2 regions of the Pararhizobium sp. A13 genome follow, and region 2 is predicted to be linked to the other one. Evidence: riboswitches for the same ligand, from Rfam matches in the RefSeq annotation. Region 2 holds a riboswitch; the other holds the start of a gene.
The links. A riboswitch is a leader RNA that binds a small molecule or an ion and turns the genes downstream of it on or off. The one in region 2 is predicted to bind thiamine pyrophosphate.

Region 1: linked by a shared signal. The riboswitch ahead of thiC (phosphomethylpyrimidine synthase ThiC) and the one ahead of thiB (thiamine ABC transporter substrate binding subunit) in region 2 are both predicted to bind thiamine pyrophosphate.

The regions. Positions count from the first base shown of each region.
Region 1 covers NZ_CP149512.1:315,560-322,275, forward strand. Annotated here, with positions in the region: gene bioD (dethiobiotin synthase) at 1-62, opposite strand, end outside; gene WI754_RS30080 (8-amino-7-oxononanoate synthase) at 62-1,207, opposite strand; gene bioB (biotin synthase BioB) at 1,204-2,145, opposite strand; gene WI754_RS30090 (GntR family transcriptional regulator) at 2,426-3,094, opposite strand; TPP riboswitch at 3,315-3,453, shown strand; gene thiC (phosphomethylpyrimidine synthase ThiC) at 3,548-5,383, shown strand; gene thiO (glycine oxidase ThiO) at 5,386-6,444, shown strand; gene thiS (sulfur carrier protein ThiS) at 6,441-6,638, shown strand; gene WI754_RS30110 (thiazole synthase) at 6,641-6,716, shown strand, end outside.
Region 2 covers NZ_CP149510.1:684,998-691,713, forward strand. Annotated here, with positions in the region: gene WI754_RS03255 (M48 family metalloprotease) at 1-1,292, opposite strand, end outside; gene WI754_RS03260 (ATP-binding cassette domain-containing protein) at 1,578-2,300, opposite strand; gene thiP (thiamine/thiamine pyrophosphate ABC transporter permease ThiP) at 2,287-3,906, opposite strand; gene thiB (thiamine ABC transporter substrate binding subunit) at 3,938-4,948, opposite strand; TPP riboswitch at 4,988-5,104, opposite strand; gene WI754_RS03275 (MDR family MFS transporter) at 5,344-6,716, opposite strand, start outside.

The DNA.
Region 1 (6,716 bases), on a different replicon from region 2:
AGCGCCGCCGAAAAAACTGTCTTGCCGATGCCCGTATCCGTGCCGGTCACGACGAAGCGCATCACAGCTTCTCCTCTCCCATGATCGCCGCCAGCCGGGTGAACATGCGTGTAATCGTCGGCATGTCGACGTTGAGCGTGATCGCGATCCTGAGCCGTGCCGTGCCTTCAGGAACGGTCGGCGGGCGAATGGCCCGGATGTCGAAGCCTTCGGCCCGCATGCGTGCGGCAATCCGCACTGCCTGGCCATTGTCGCCGATCAGCACAGGCAGGATCTGCGAGCCGCTGCCCGCCACCCCGAGCTTTGCGGCAAGTTCCGTGTTGGCAAAGGCGCGCAGCGCGTCGAAATCCGCGCGCCGCTGGGGTTCATCCACGAGCATTCGCAGCGCTTCACGCACGGTCGCTGCCATCAGCGGCGACGGCGCGGTCGAATAGATGAAGCCGCGCGCCCGGTTGACCAGATAGTCGCAGAGCGTTGTGCTCGCCCCGAGCAGCGCACCGGAGACCCCAAGCGCCTTGCCGCACGTGTGCAGCACGATAACATTCCTCCGGTTCTCAAGATCAGCGGCCAGACCACGGCCACTGGTGCCGAAGACGCCGGTCGCATGCGCCTCGTCGATCACCAGAAATCCGTCATGCCTTTCGGCAAGTGCTGCAAGCGCAGCGAGTGGTGCGCGGTCGCCGTCCATCGAATAGAGGCTTTCGACGGCGATCCAAGGATGGCCGGTACCGCCGCCCTGCCGCCAGCGGATGATCGCCTCTTCGAACGCCGCGACATCGTTGTGCGCTGCCGGCACCGCCTGTGCCCGGCTCGCCTTTATTCCCTCGTGCGCGCTGGCATGCACCAGCGCGTCATGCACGATAAGATCGCCGCGCTGTGGCAAGGTTGAGAAAAGCGCCGCGTTGGCGGCATAGCCGGTGCTAAAATAAAGGACGCGCTCGGCCCCGAAAAAGGCAGCAGCCTCCGCCTCCAGCGCCTCGTGTTCCGGGTGGTTGCCGCGCAACAGGCGCGAGCCGCCGGCACCGACGGGCACATTGCGCTGAAGCGCGGCAGTGACCGCCGTCGCCAGGCGCGTCGAACCGGCGAAGCCTAGATAGTCGTTCGAACTGAAATCGACCCCGTCGCGCGCCATCAGGGTCCGGAGCCTTTCCTTTCGCTCCAACCCCGCCAGCGTCGCTTCATGACGCGCGAGCCGCGTCGGCGTCATTCAGCCGGCTCCAGCTCCATCGGCTTCAAACCGAGACGGCGGAAGAGTGCCGTGTCATGGTCCTCGCCTGGATTTTCGGTGGTGAGCAGTGTATCGCCGGCAAAGATCGAATTCGCGCCGGCGAAGAAACAGAGCGCCTGCATTTCGTCACTCATCTGCGTGCGCCCGGCCGACAGCCGTACATGGGAACGCGGCATCAGGATGCGGGCAAGCGCGATGGTCCTGACAAATTCGATCGGATCGACCGGCTCTGCATCGGCGAGCCTGGAGCCTGGGATTGGGATCAGCATGTTGATCGGCACGCTTTCGGGCGGCTCCGGCAGAGTGGCGAGGGTCACCAGCATGGAGATGCGGTCGTCCGTCGTCTCGCCCATGCCGAGAATGCCGCCGGCGCAAACCTTCATGCCTGCCTCGCGCACATTGGAGAGCGTCTCCAGCCGGTCGGCGAACGTGCGGGTGGTAATGATTTCAGAATAGAATTCTTCCGACGTATCGATATTGTGGTTGTAATAGTCGAGGCCAGCCTCGGCCAGCGCGCCGGCCTGGGGAGGCGATAGCATGCCGAGCGTCATGCAGGTTTCCATGCCGAGCGCCTTGACGCTTGCGACCATCGCGACCAGCGTTTCCATGTCACGGTCCTTCGGACTGCGCCAGGCGGCGCCCATGCAATAGCGGGTGGCCCCTTCGGCCTTGGCCTTGCGCGCTTCGGCGACAACCTTTTCGACCATCATCAGCTTGGACGCCTTGAGGCCTGTCGGAGAATGCGCCGACTGGCTGCAATAGCCGCAATCCTCGGCGCAGCCGCCGGTCTTGATCGACAGCAACCGGCTCATCTGCACGGCGTTGGGATCGAAATTCGCCCGGTGAACTGTCTGCGCCCGGAACAACAGATCGTTGAACGGAGAATTATAGATAATTTTCGCCTGAGCGAGAGACATCGACTCCGCCTGGGTGACAACGGGTGTCTCAGCGCGGTCTGCGGCTGTGTTTCCTTGCAACATTTTCGATCGATTCCCTCTTGTCGCGCCTGCCTGCAAGCTCACTATAGATAAGACCTGATATTATCTATAATTTATTGCAGCGCAATCAGACGCAAGCGCCCTTTCGTTGAGGGTGTATAAAACATCAACCAATGCGAGAGCTCAGGACGACGGCACGGCGCGAAGTTGGACACGCATCGGCCAGATAAACCGGTCAGGACATTGGCCGAGGCAGCCGTCAGCCGACGATCGCGAAGACGTCGCGCGTCGTTCCGGAGGCATTCCGGACGGGTTTTTGCCCGATCCATTGCACGTGGCGTTCGAGAACGGCGGCGGCGTTCTCGACATTGCCCTGACGCAGAAACGTCAGGATCGCGCGATGGTCATGGTCGGTACGGACTTCCCATTCCGAGCGCCAGCTGGCGAACAGGAAGCGGGCGCTGGCGGCATGCAGATCGTTGATCGCGGCAAGCAGGCGCGGCATGCCACAGGGCGCGAGGATCAGGCTATGAAAACGCCGGTTCGCCTCCTCCCAGGATCGAACGTCGCGGGAATTGTCGCCAGCGACCGTCGCCAATTCGGCGAGATCGAGGATCGATGGCGTGAGGTGCGGTGCTGCGTGGCGAAGCGCCAGCACCTCGAGTGCTGCGCGCATTTGCGCGACTTCGCGGACCTCCTCAAGATCAAAGGACGCGACCCGCACGCCACGGCGCGGCTCGCTGACCGCCAGCCCTTGCGCCTCCAGCCGTCGGAACGCTTCGCGCACGGGCACATGGCTCGTTCCGAACTCCTCGGCAATATGATCCTGCCGCAGCTTCGTGCCCGGATCCAGTTGTCCGGTCACGATCCTGTCTGCAAGGATGCGGCTGATGCGGCTGGCAATCGTGTCTTCGCTGATCGAGGTCATTTTTTATAGATAATTTGCCGCAGCGACACTGTCGAGGCCAAGTCTTGTATCCTTGGCCTGTTCATCGCCGCCATCGGCACAATGTCCCCATGGATTTTCTGCCCAGGATCAAAACCTTGGCGTTTCCGGACCTTCGGTTTCCAAAGATGGCAGCGATCCTGACGCGCCGCAGAACAGCCAATTGCTCTTGACGCACCTTGGCGAACCATGCCTTACTGGCCGCATTCACCAGGGGGGTCCCGACAAGGGGCTGAGATTCTGCTGGCGCGAAAGGTGGTCTTGCCACCCTCAAGCAGCGCAGTGACCCGTTGAACCTGATCCAGTTCATACTGGCGTAGGGACGGTGCAAGCGCTGCCACGACTCGATATCCGTTTGCGGATTCGTGTCAGCGTCTTTCCATCATTCCGGCTCTAAAGGACTGGGTCTCCAACCTAAAATTTGGAGCCTCAACCATGAATATTGCCGCAAAAAACCTCACTCCGACTGTCACCACGGGCCCACTGCCTGCCTCCCGCAAAGTCCATGTTCCGGGCGATCTGCATCCAGAAATCCGCGTGCCGATGCGGGAGATCGCGCTTCATCCAACGTCGGGCGAACCGCCCGTCATCGTCTATGACTCCTCCGGCCCCTACACTGATTCCGACCTCATCGTTTCGATCGACACCGGGCTGCCGCGACTGCGCCAGGCCTGGGTGACGGCGCGTGGAGACGTCGAGGCGTATGAAGGCCGGCATGTCAAGCCCGAAGACAACGGCTTTGCCACCGGCGAACGGCTGACGCCGGAATTTCCCATCCGCAACCGGCCGCTCAAGGCCAAGGACGGCAAGGCCGTCACCCAGCTTGCCTATGCACGGGCCGGGATCATCACCCCGGAGATGGAATATATCGCCATCCGCGAAAACCTCGGGCGCAAGGCCGCGAAGGAGGCTCTTGTTCGCGACGGCGAAAGTTTCGGTGCCCGCATTCCGGATCACGTCACAGCCGAGTTCGTGCGCGAGGAAGTTGCGCGCGGGCGAGCAGTCATCCCCGCAAACATCAATCACCCCGAATCCGAACCGATGATCATCGGCCGCAACTTCCTGGTGAAGATCAATGCCAATATCGGCAATTCCGCCGTCACCTCATCGATGGCCGAGGAAGTCGAGAAGATGGTGTGGGCGACCCGCTGGGGTGCCGATACCGTCATGGACCTGTCAACCGGCCGCAACATCCACAACATCCGCGAGTGGATCATCCGCAATTCGCCGGTGCCGATCGGCACGGTGCCACTCTATCAGGCGCTGGAAAAGGTGAGCGGAATTGCCGAGGATCTCAGCTGGGAGGTCTTCCGCGACACGCTGATCGAGCAGGCCGAGCAGGGCGTCGACTATTTCACCATCCACGCCGGCGTGCGGCTTCACTACATTCCGCTCACCGTCAACCGCGTCACCGGCATCGTCTCACGCGGCGGTTCGATCATGGCCAAGTGGTGTCTGCATCACCACAAGGAGAGCTTCCTTTACGAGCATTTCGAGGAAATCTGCGACATCTGCCGGGCCTATGACGTCTCCTTCTCGCTCGGCGATGGCCTGCGTCCCGGCTCGATTGCCGATGCCAATGACGCCGCGCAGTTCGCGGAACTGGAGACGCTGGGCGAACTGACGCAGATCGCCTGGGCGAAGGATTGCCAGGTGATGATCGAAGGCCCCGGCCACGTGCCGATGCACAAGATCAAGGAGAACATGGACAAGCAGCTGGAAGTCTGCGGCGAGGCCCCGTTCTATACGCTCGGACCGCTGACGACCGACATCGCGCCAGGCTACGATCACATCACCTCGGGCATCGGTGCTGCCATGATCGGCTGGTTCGGCACGGCCATGCTCTGCTACGTCACGCCGAAGGAGCATCTTGGCCTGCCCGACCGCAACGACGTCAAAGTCGGCGTCATCACCTACAAGATCGCCGCCCACGCAGCCGACCTTGCCAAGGGGCATCCGGCAGCCCAGTTGCGCGACGACGCGCTTTCGCGGGCCCGTTTCGAGTTCCGCTGGGAAGACCAGTTCAACCTCTCGCTCGATCCGGAAACGGCGCGCTCCTTCCACGACGAGACCCTGCCGAAGGAAGCGCACAAGGTCGCGCATTTCTGCTCGATGTGCGGCCCGAAATTCTGCTCCATGAGGATATCGCACGACATCCGAGCCGAGGCGCAGAAGGAGGGGCTGGAAGCGATGGCCGCGAAGTTCCAGGCAGGCGGCGACCTCTATATGCCGCTTGGTACCGATGGGAGCATTCCGCCCGCGGGAGAATAGCCATGCGCGTGCTGATCAGGGGGGCCGGCGTTGCCGGCCTCACGCTCGCCCACGAGTTGCGGGCAAGAGCGATCCATGTCGAGATCGCAGAGACGGCGGCGCGCGCCGGCGGCGGGGCCTCATGGTTCGCCGGCGGCATGCTGGCGCCGTGGTGCGAAAGGGAAAGTGCGCCTGACACCGTCCTGACGCTCGGGCGCACTGCAGCCGACTGGTGGGACGCCACGCTGCCTGGCCATGTCATTCGCAAAGGCACGCTGGTTGTCGCGCCGCCGCGCGACACCGGCGAGCTTTCCCGCTTCGCGGCCCGCACCTGCGCGTTCGACTGGCTGGATGCGGATGAAATAACGGCGCTTGAACCGGACCTTGCCGGGCGGTTCCGCAAGGCACTGTTTTTCCGGGATGAAGCGCATCTCGATCCGCGACGGGCAATCGCTGCTCTCCACGACAGGCTGCAGGCGATCGGCGTGCGGTTCCATTTCGGAGCGGCGCCGGATTTTCCGGATGCCGGGTTCGACCGTGTCGTCGATTGCACCGGGTCATGCGCCATCGGCCAAGCGGCGAAACTGCGCGGCGTGCGGGGAGAGATGTTGATGCTGGAAACGCCGGAGGTGAGGCTGTCGCGTCCGGTCCGGTTGTTGCATCCACGGATTCCGCTTTACATCGTGCCGCGTGGCGACAGGCGTTTCATGGTCGGGGCAACGATGATCGAGAGTGACGATCCCGGGCCGATCAGCGCCCGGTCGCTGATGGAACTCCTGAATGCGGCCTACGCGCTTCACCCGGCCTTCAGCGAGGCTCGGGTGATCGAAACCGGGGCCGGCGTGCGTCCCGCCTATCCGGACAATCTGCCACGTTTTGAGATTGATGGCAGTACCATCCGCGTCAACGGCTTTTACCGCCACGGATTTCTGCTGGCGCCTTCCATCGCAAGGGAGGTTGCAGCCCACCTCAGCGGCGACTGGCGCGGAGACATCGGGCAGATGCCCGTCGGCGCCGCGTCGGCGCTTCATGTGCCCGAACGCGTGAACGCCATTCCACTTCAGACTGGAGCAAACCGATGAAACTGACCATCAACGGCGAAGACCATCAAACAGACATTTCCGTTCTTTCAGAGCTCCTGGTCTCGCTCGACTACGAAGGCGATTGGCTGGCGACAGCGGTCAACGGCGAACTGGTGCATCGCGAGGACCGCCCGGGCTTCGTCCTTTCCGACCGAGACCGCATCGAAATCCTCTCGCCGATGCAGGGAGGCTGATCATGCCTGAACTCTATGGTACCTCGGTTGCCTCCCGCTTGCTGCTCGGAACCGCGCGTTACCCATCGCCCGCCATCC
Region 2 (6,716 bases):
ATTTCGGCCGTCGGCTCGAGGCTCGGCGCGCCCTTCGGCACCGCCGTCAGGAAGCGGTAGATCTGGCTGTCGATGCGGATGACCGTCACGTCGAAGTCCCAGCGTTCGGCGGAGGCGCGCGCCGTGGCCGCCTCGAGGCCGTTGATCGTGATCTGCCGAATGGTGTCGGGCTGCAGGCCCGTGACCCAGCCGCTGGCGATATAGTCGGTCAGGCTGCGGCGCTGCGTATCGGCGACGCCATCGAAGCGGATGGCAGTCTCGCCTGGCCCGGTCGCCAGCACCGCTTCCGCCTTGTTGTCGATCTGGAAGCCGGCTGGCACGTCGAAACGAATGCCAAGCTTGCCATGCAGGAACGTCTGGCCGCGGACGTAGCCTTCCTGTGGGCTGTCACCGTAGAGCAGCCCGTCGATGCCGGCCAGATAATAGTCGCGGCCGCGATCGCCGACGGTTCCTTCAGCACCAAAGGCGCGGGCATGGCGGCGGGCAAGATCGACGCGCTGCGGCGCGCTCGGGTGGCTCGACAGGAAGTCGAGGCTCTGGTCGGAATCGGGATCAACCGAGGAAAAGCGGCTATAGGCTGCCATCGCATCGAGGAAACGGGCGGCGGCATAGGGATCGTATCCCGCTTCGCCGAGCATGCGCACGCCGATGACGTCGGCCTGCAGTTCCTGGTTTCGCGAGAACGCCGCCAGCCGCAACTTGCCACGCGCGAGCGCCTGCTTGCCGGCGAGATCGCTGGAGAGCACTTCGGAGACAACGCGGCTGGCGATAACCTCCGCCTCCTCGCGCTGCTGCCGCTCGATACCGTGGTTGGCCGTCACGTGCGCCATCTCGTGGGACAGCACCGCTGCCACTTCCGACGCATCATCGGCCAGGGCCAAAAGGCCGCGCGTGACGTAGAGATAGCCGCCGGGCAGCGCAAACGCGTTGATCGCAGGCGAATTCAGGATGGTAATGCGGTAGGACTGGTTCGGATTTTCCGACACCGCCGTCAACGCGCCGGTGATCCGGGCAACGAGACGCTCGGTCCTTTCGTCCTTGTATTCCCCACCATAGCTTGCGACGATGCGCGGATGCTCGCGGGCACCGACCTGGGCGCGCGGATCGTTCTTCTGCACCTCCTCGACGATCTGCGGTGTCGAGGACGGGGCGACCTTCGGCTCATAGGTCTGTTCGATCACCGACTGACAGCTGGAGAGAAGCAGGATACCGGCAAGCGCGCTTGCGGCACGCAAGGACACGCCGAAGCTTTTCTCCGGAGACTGCGGATCCGTGCCTGTCGTTCTGTTCATGCCTCAGCTCGTTTCCAGTCTTTCGGGCCAGACCCGCAAATATTTCCGTGGTCCGCCCCCACGGAAATTCGGTATTCTTTACAGCCGTATACATAGGTCGGGCGGCTGTTGCAGCAATGGGACTGCTGTAACCCATTCACGCCACGCGTGCCTAGCATATGCACATAGAAATAGTTGCCCCGTGATATCCCTGCAACGGACACGCGAAGATGGCGTCGCTGAGATTTTGAGCTTGGCCGTCGCATAGGCCAACGTTCAAATTGTGGCAAGCATCGCAGGCGATGCTCATTTTCCGAGAAAACGCGCAACGGCCGGAATATCGGTATGGTCGAGGAATTGCGCCTTGGATTCGTGCAGCAGAATGCGGCCCTCGTCGAGGAAGATCACGCTGTCGGCCAGTGCCCGCACGTCGTCCGGATGGTGCGTGACAATCAACATCGTATTGCCCTCCTGCCTGTGCAGATCGAGCAGCAGGCTCGTCATGCCGGAGCGTAAGCCCGGATCGAGCGCCGCGAAGGGCTCATCGAGAAGAAGAATGGGCCTGCGGCGGACCAAGGCGCGCGCCAGCGCCACCCGCTGACGCTCGCCGCCCGACAGCGTCGGCGGCAGCCGCTTGCCGAAGCCGTCGAGCCCGACGCGCATGAGCGCTGCGGCAAGCTTTCCACGGTCCTTCACGCCGAGTCTCAGGGCCGGATCGATGCCGAGCCCGATATTGGTGGCGACATCGAGGTGCGAAAACAAATTGTATTCCTGGAAGATCACCGAGACCGGCCGCTCTGCCGGATCTCGGCGGGCAACATTTTCTCCAAGAATTTCGACAGTACCCACGTCCGGCATCTCGAAACCGGCGACAATATTGAGGAGGGTCGATTTGCCGGAGCCGGAGGCGCCGGTGATCGCAACGATCTCACCCTCGTTAATGGCGCAATCGAAGCGCAGTTCCGTCTTGCCGAACCGCACGCGCACGTCACCGAGACGAATGGCAGTCTCCGTTTCACGCGGCGGCATCTTTGCTCCCCTGGTCATTCTTCACTGTGGATGGCGTGCCGGCGATGGTCAGCACGAGGCAGACGAGGCCGAGAAACAGCGCAAGCCCCGCCGCGTCGGTGGAGCGGTAGCTGCCCATGCGGCTATAGAGCAGCCAGGGCAGCGTGACCATATTCTGCGAGCCGAACAGGGCAACCGCGCCGAGATCGCCAAGCGACAGCGCAGAGGCAAAGGACAGAGCCATCATGAGCGGCTTGCGCAGGACCGGCCAGTCGACGAATCGCAGCCGATGCCATCCGCCGAGCCCGAGGCTCGCCGCAAGCCTGCCGGTGCGGGCCGAATGCGTGACCATGGCCGGCTCCAGCACGCGATAGACAAAGGGCAGCGCCATCAGCATGTTGATCAGGATGACCAGCAGCGGCGCAAAGGCGGCGACATCGCCGAGCGGCCGCAGCAGCAGGAACCATCCTGCGCCCAGGACCACCGGCGGCACAAGCAGCACCAGGGACGCGCTCATGGAAATAAAGCCGGAAAATCCGCGATGGAGCCTCAGTGGGTGCCGCGGCGCAAGGGCGATCTGCCGCGAACGGATCATAAGCGCCGTCGCCGCAACGCAGAGCGTGCCTGAAACAAGCGCAATGACAAGGCTGGTGAAAAGGGCCTGCTGCGCCATCGGATCGCCCACGAGCTTCCGGAGATCGGACCGCAGACCGGAGGCGATGACGGAGCCGAGCGGCAGTGCAAGAAACAGCACGGCGAGCGCGATGGCTAGGCCGTCGCCCACCCTGCCCGAGTGATTTCGCCCATCGAAGCGCCTGACGTCGCGCCCGCCGCCCTGACCTTCCTCGGCCCTCGGCGTTAAAAGGCGCATCGCGACCAGCAAGGCCGCCGTCAGGGTGATCTGCAGCAACGACAGGGCGATCGCACGCGGCGGATCGAAATCGAAGCGCAGCGCCTGATAGATCGCCACCTCGATGGTACTCGCCGCCGGCCCGCCGCCGAGCGTCAGCACCAGGGTGAAACTGGTGACGCAGAGCATGAAGATGAGGCCGGCGATGCCCGGAAGCAGACCACGAATGGCCGGCCACTCGATGAAGCGGAAGATCGAAAGCGGCCGCATGCCGAGATTGGCGCCGACCAGCCAATATTCGCCGGGGATGCGATCCAGTCCGCCGAGCATCAGCCGCGCGGCCAGCGGCAGGTTGAAAAAGACATGCGCGAGCAGGATGCCGGAAAGTCCGTAGATGCTGATCGGCTGATCCAGGCCCAGCCAGGCGAAGCCAGTGTTGAGCATCCCCTGCCGCCCCCAGATGCCGATCAGACCCAGCGCCGCGACCAGCGCCGGCAGGCCGAGCGGCAACGCCAGCAACCGGATGACCCAGACACGCCCGGGAAAGGACGGTTGCCGGGCCAGAGCGCGGGCAACGGGAATGGCGAGTACAATCGAAAGGAAAGTGGAGAGCGAGGCCTGCAGCAGCGTGAACCGCATCACGCGCCAGACATAGGCGTCGAAAAGCCCCGATTGCCGCGCTGCACCCGGCTCATCGAAGGCAAGCAAGGCGAAGGCGGCGAGGCAAACGAACAGAACGATGCCGCCGAGGCAGAGCGCCCCGGCGGCCAAGGTCAGACGCTTTTCAAGACCGCCGGGCAAGCGATGCTCAGTTCTTGCTCATGGCGGCGAGCCATTCGTCGATCCAGGCCTTGCGGTTGGCGGCAACCTCGTCGGAAGACATCAGAAAAGTCTTTTCCGGATTGACCAGCTTGCCGAAGGCATCCGGCAGCGGCTCCTTGGTGGCGGCCACCGGCATCATCCAGTTGGTCGTCGGGATGATCGACTGGAACTCCGGTCCGGTGACGAAGGAAAGGAAGTCCTTGGCGAGCGCCGGGTCCTTGGCATTCTTTGTCATGCCGGCCACTTCGATCTGGATGTAGTGACCTTCCGAAAAGGCCGCCGCCTGATAGCGGTCGGTGCTCTCCGCGACCATGTGATAGGCGGGCGAGGTCGTGTAGGACAGCACCATCGGCGCCTCCCCCTTGGTGAACAGGCCATAGGCTTCCGACCAGCCGGGCGTTACCGTCAGGACGCGATCCTTGAGCTTCGCCCAGGCGGCACCGGCCCGGTCGCCATAGACCGACTTGACCCACAGCAAGAGGCCGAGGCCTGGCGTCGAGGTCCGCGGGTCCTCGATGACGATCTTCTGGCTCGGATCGCCCTCCACCAGTTCCTTCAGGCTTTTCGGCGGTTCCTTCAGCGTCTCGGTGTCGTAGATCACGGCGAAATGGCCGTAGTCGTAGGGAACGAAGGTATCGTCGGTGAAGCCGCCGGGAACCTTGACGGCGGAGAGATCGAGGCCATGTGGCGCAAAGAAGCCGGTCGCCTTGGCTTCGGAGACGAGATTGGTGTCGAGGCCGAGCACGACATCGGCTTTGGAGGCAGCCCCTTCGAGCTTCAGCCGGGTCAAAAGCTCGACGCCGTCGGCGACGCTCACATAGTCGACCTTGCAATGGCAGGTCTTTTCGAAGGCTTCGGCGACCTTGGCAGCCGGTCCCCATTCGCTGGTGAAGCTTTCATAGGTGTAGACCGTCAGCGTCTTGTCATGCGCGAAGGCCGCAACCGGCGGCGTCAAGACAGCAAGGGCTGAAACCAGGGAAATCAATAGCTTGCGCATCGGCGCCTCCTTTAAATCCAAGTGTTGGGAATAGGGCGCTGACATGTGCCGTCTAATCCCTCCGCCGGTGCAAACCGGATCAGGTTCCGCGGGTTGGCGTGTGACAGCCTCTCAGCCGAACGTCCATATAGACAACCGGCACCCCGTTAGAGCAGAAGGAGATTTAGACTTGAGCGAAATGCTTGGCAAGGGGCCGCGAGCGACCTCCGGACAATCGCTCCGACACGCCAGGAGGCTTCACCCTCTGCACCTCGTGACATCTTCCCTCGATGATGGGCCGGAGGCGACCACTTGCGCGGTCAAGCCCCTCCCCCTTGTGGGGAGGGGTTGGGGAGGGACTTTCTTTTCAGCGCAAAAGAACCCCTCCCCTCCCCACAAGGGGGAGGGTAGACCAGTCAAACCACCGGCTTCTGCGGCAACCGTACCGCCTTCAGGCTGATGGCCGAGACAAGCGTGACCAGCGTGATGCCGACGGCCGTCAGAAACAACGGCTGGAAGGCGGCCGTATAGCTTTCGGCGACCAGCCGGCGGGTTGCCTCCGGCAGTGCCGACAGCATCAGCGGCGTCAGCTTTTCGATGTCCTCGACGCCCGGGATCGAGACTGCGCCGCGTGCCAGTCCGGCGGCGATCGTCGCGCCGTAGATCGAGATTGCGATCGAGGCGCCGGCCATGCGCGACAGGGTCACGGCACCCGTGGCAGCGCCGACATCGCCGCGCGACGCCACGTTCTGCACGCCAACGACAGGCACCTGCTGGCCGAAACCGATGCCGATGCCGTGCAGCGCCATGATGGCGCCGATGACGAAGAGCGGTGTCCCGGGATGGACCTGCGTGAACATCAGCAAGGCCAGGGCCGTCAGGCTGGCGCTGGTGATCGCAAACGGCTTGTAGCGGCCGGAGAGCGATATCAGCCGCCCGGCCGTCAACGCGCCTGCGACGATGCCACCCGTCAGCAGGACGAAGAGCACCCCGGCCGCCGACGGCGTCAGGCCCGTCGTCGTCTGCAGGAACAGCGCGAAATAGTTGACCATGCCGATGCCGACGGCGCCGCTCATCAGCGAAATTACCAGCATCAGGCTGAAGGTCGGATTGCGGAATAGCGTCAGCGGCACGATCGGCTCCGGCGCGCGCCGTTCGACCAGCACCCAGGCGACCGCACAAAGCACGCCTATGGCTGTGACCGCAAGGCTTCCGAGCGAAAACAGCGAGCCGAACAGTTCCGCGCCGTCGCCCAAAAGCACCACACTGGTCACTGCGCCGGCGAGCAGAAGCGCGCCGGCATAGTCGATCGTCGGCAGGCGCGTCGGCCGCCGATAGGGCAGGAAAAAGAACAGGCCGGAGAGCACGATCACCCCGATCGGGATATTGACGAGGAAGATCGATCGCCAGCCGAACAGGTCGCTCATCGTGCCGCCGAGCACCGGGCCGATGGCGCCCGACGCCATCAGCACGAGGCTCGAATAGCTCTGGTAGCGGGCGCGCTCGCGCGGCTCGAACAGGTCGGCGGTGATGGAGAAGATCGACACCATGATGCCGCCGCCGCCGAGCCCCTGCAGCACGCGCGCCGCGATCAGCGTGTTCATCGACACGGCGAGACCGCAGGCGACGGAGCCCAGCGTGAAGATCGCCACCGCCGCAAGCATCACATATTTGCGACCGAACAGGTCGCCGAGCTTGCCGTAGAGCGGCATGACCGCGCAGGTGGCGAGCAGATAAGCCGAGCCGATCCAGCCGAACCGCTCCATCTCGCCGAACTCGGCGACGATGG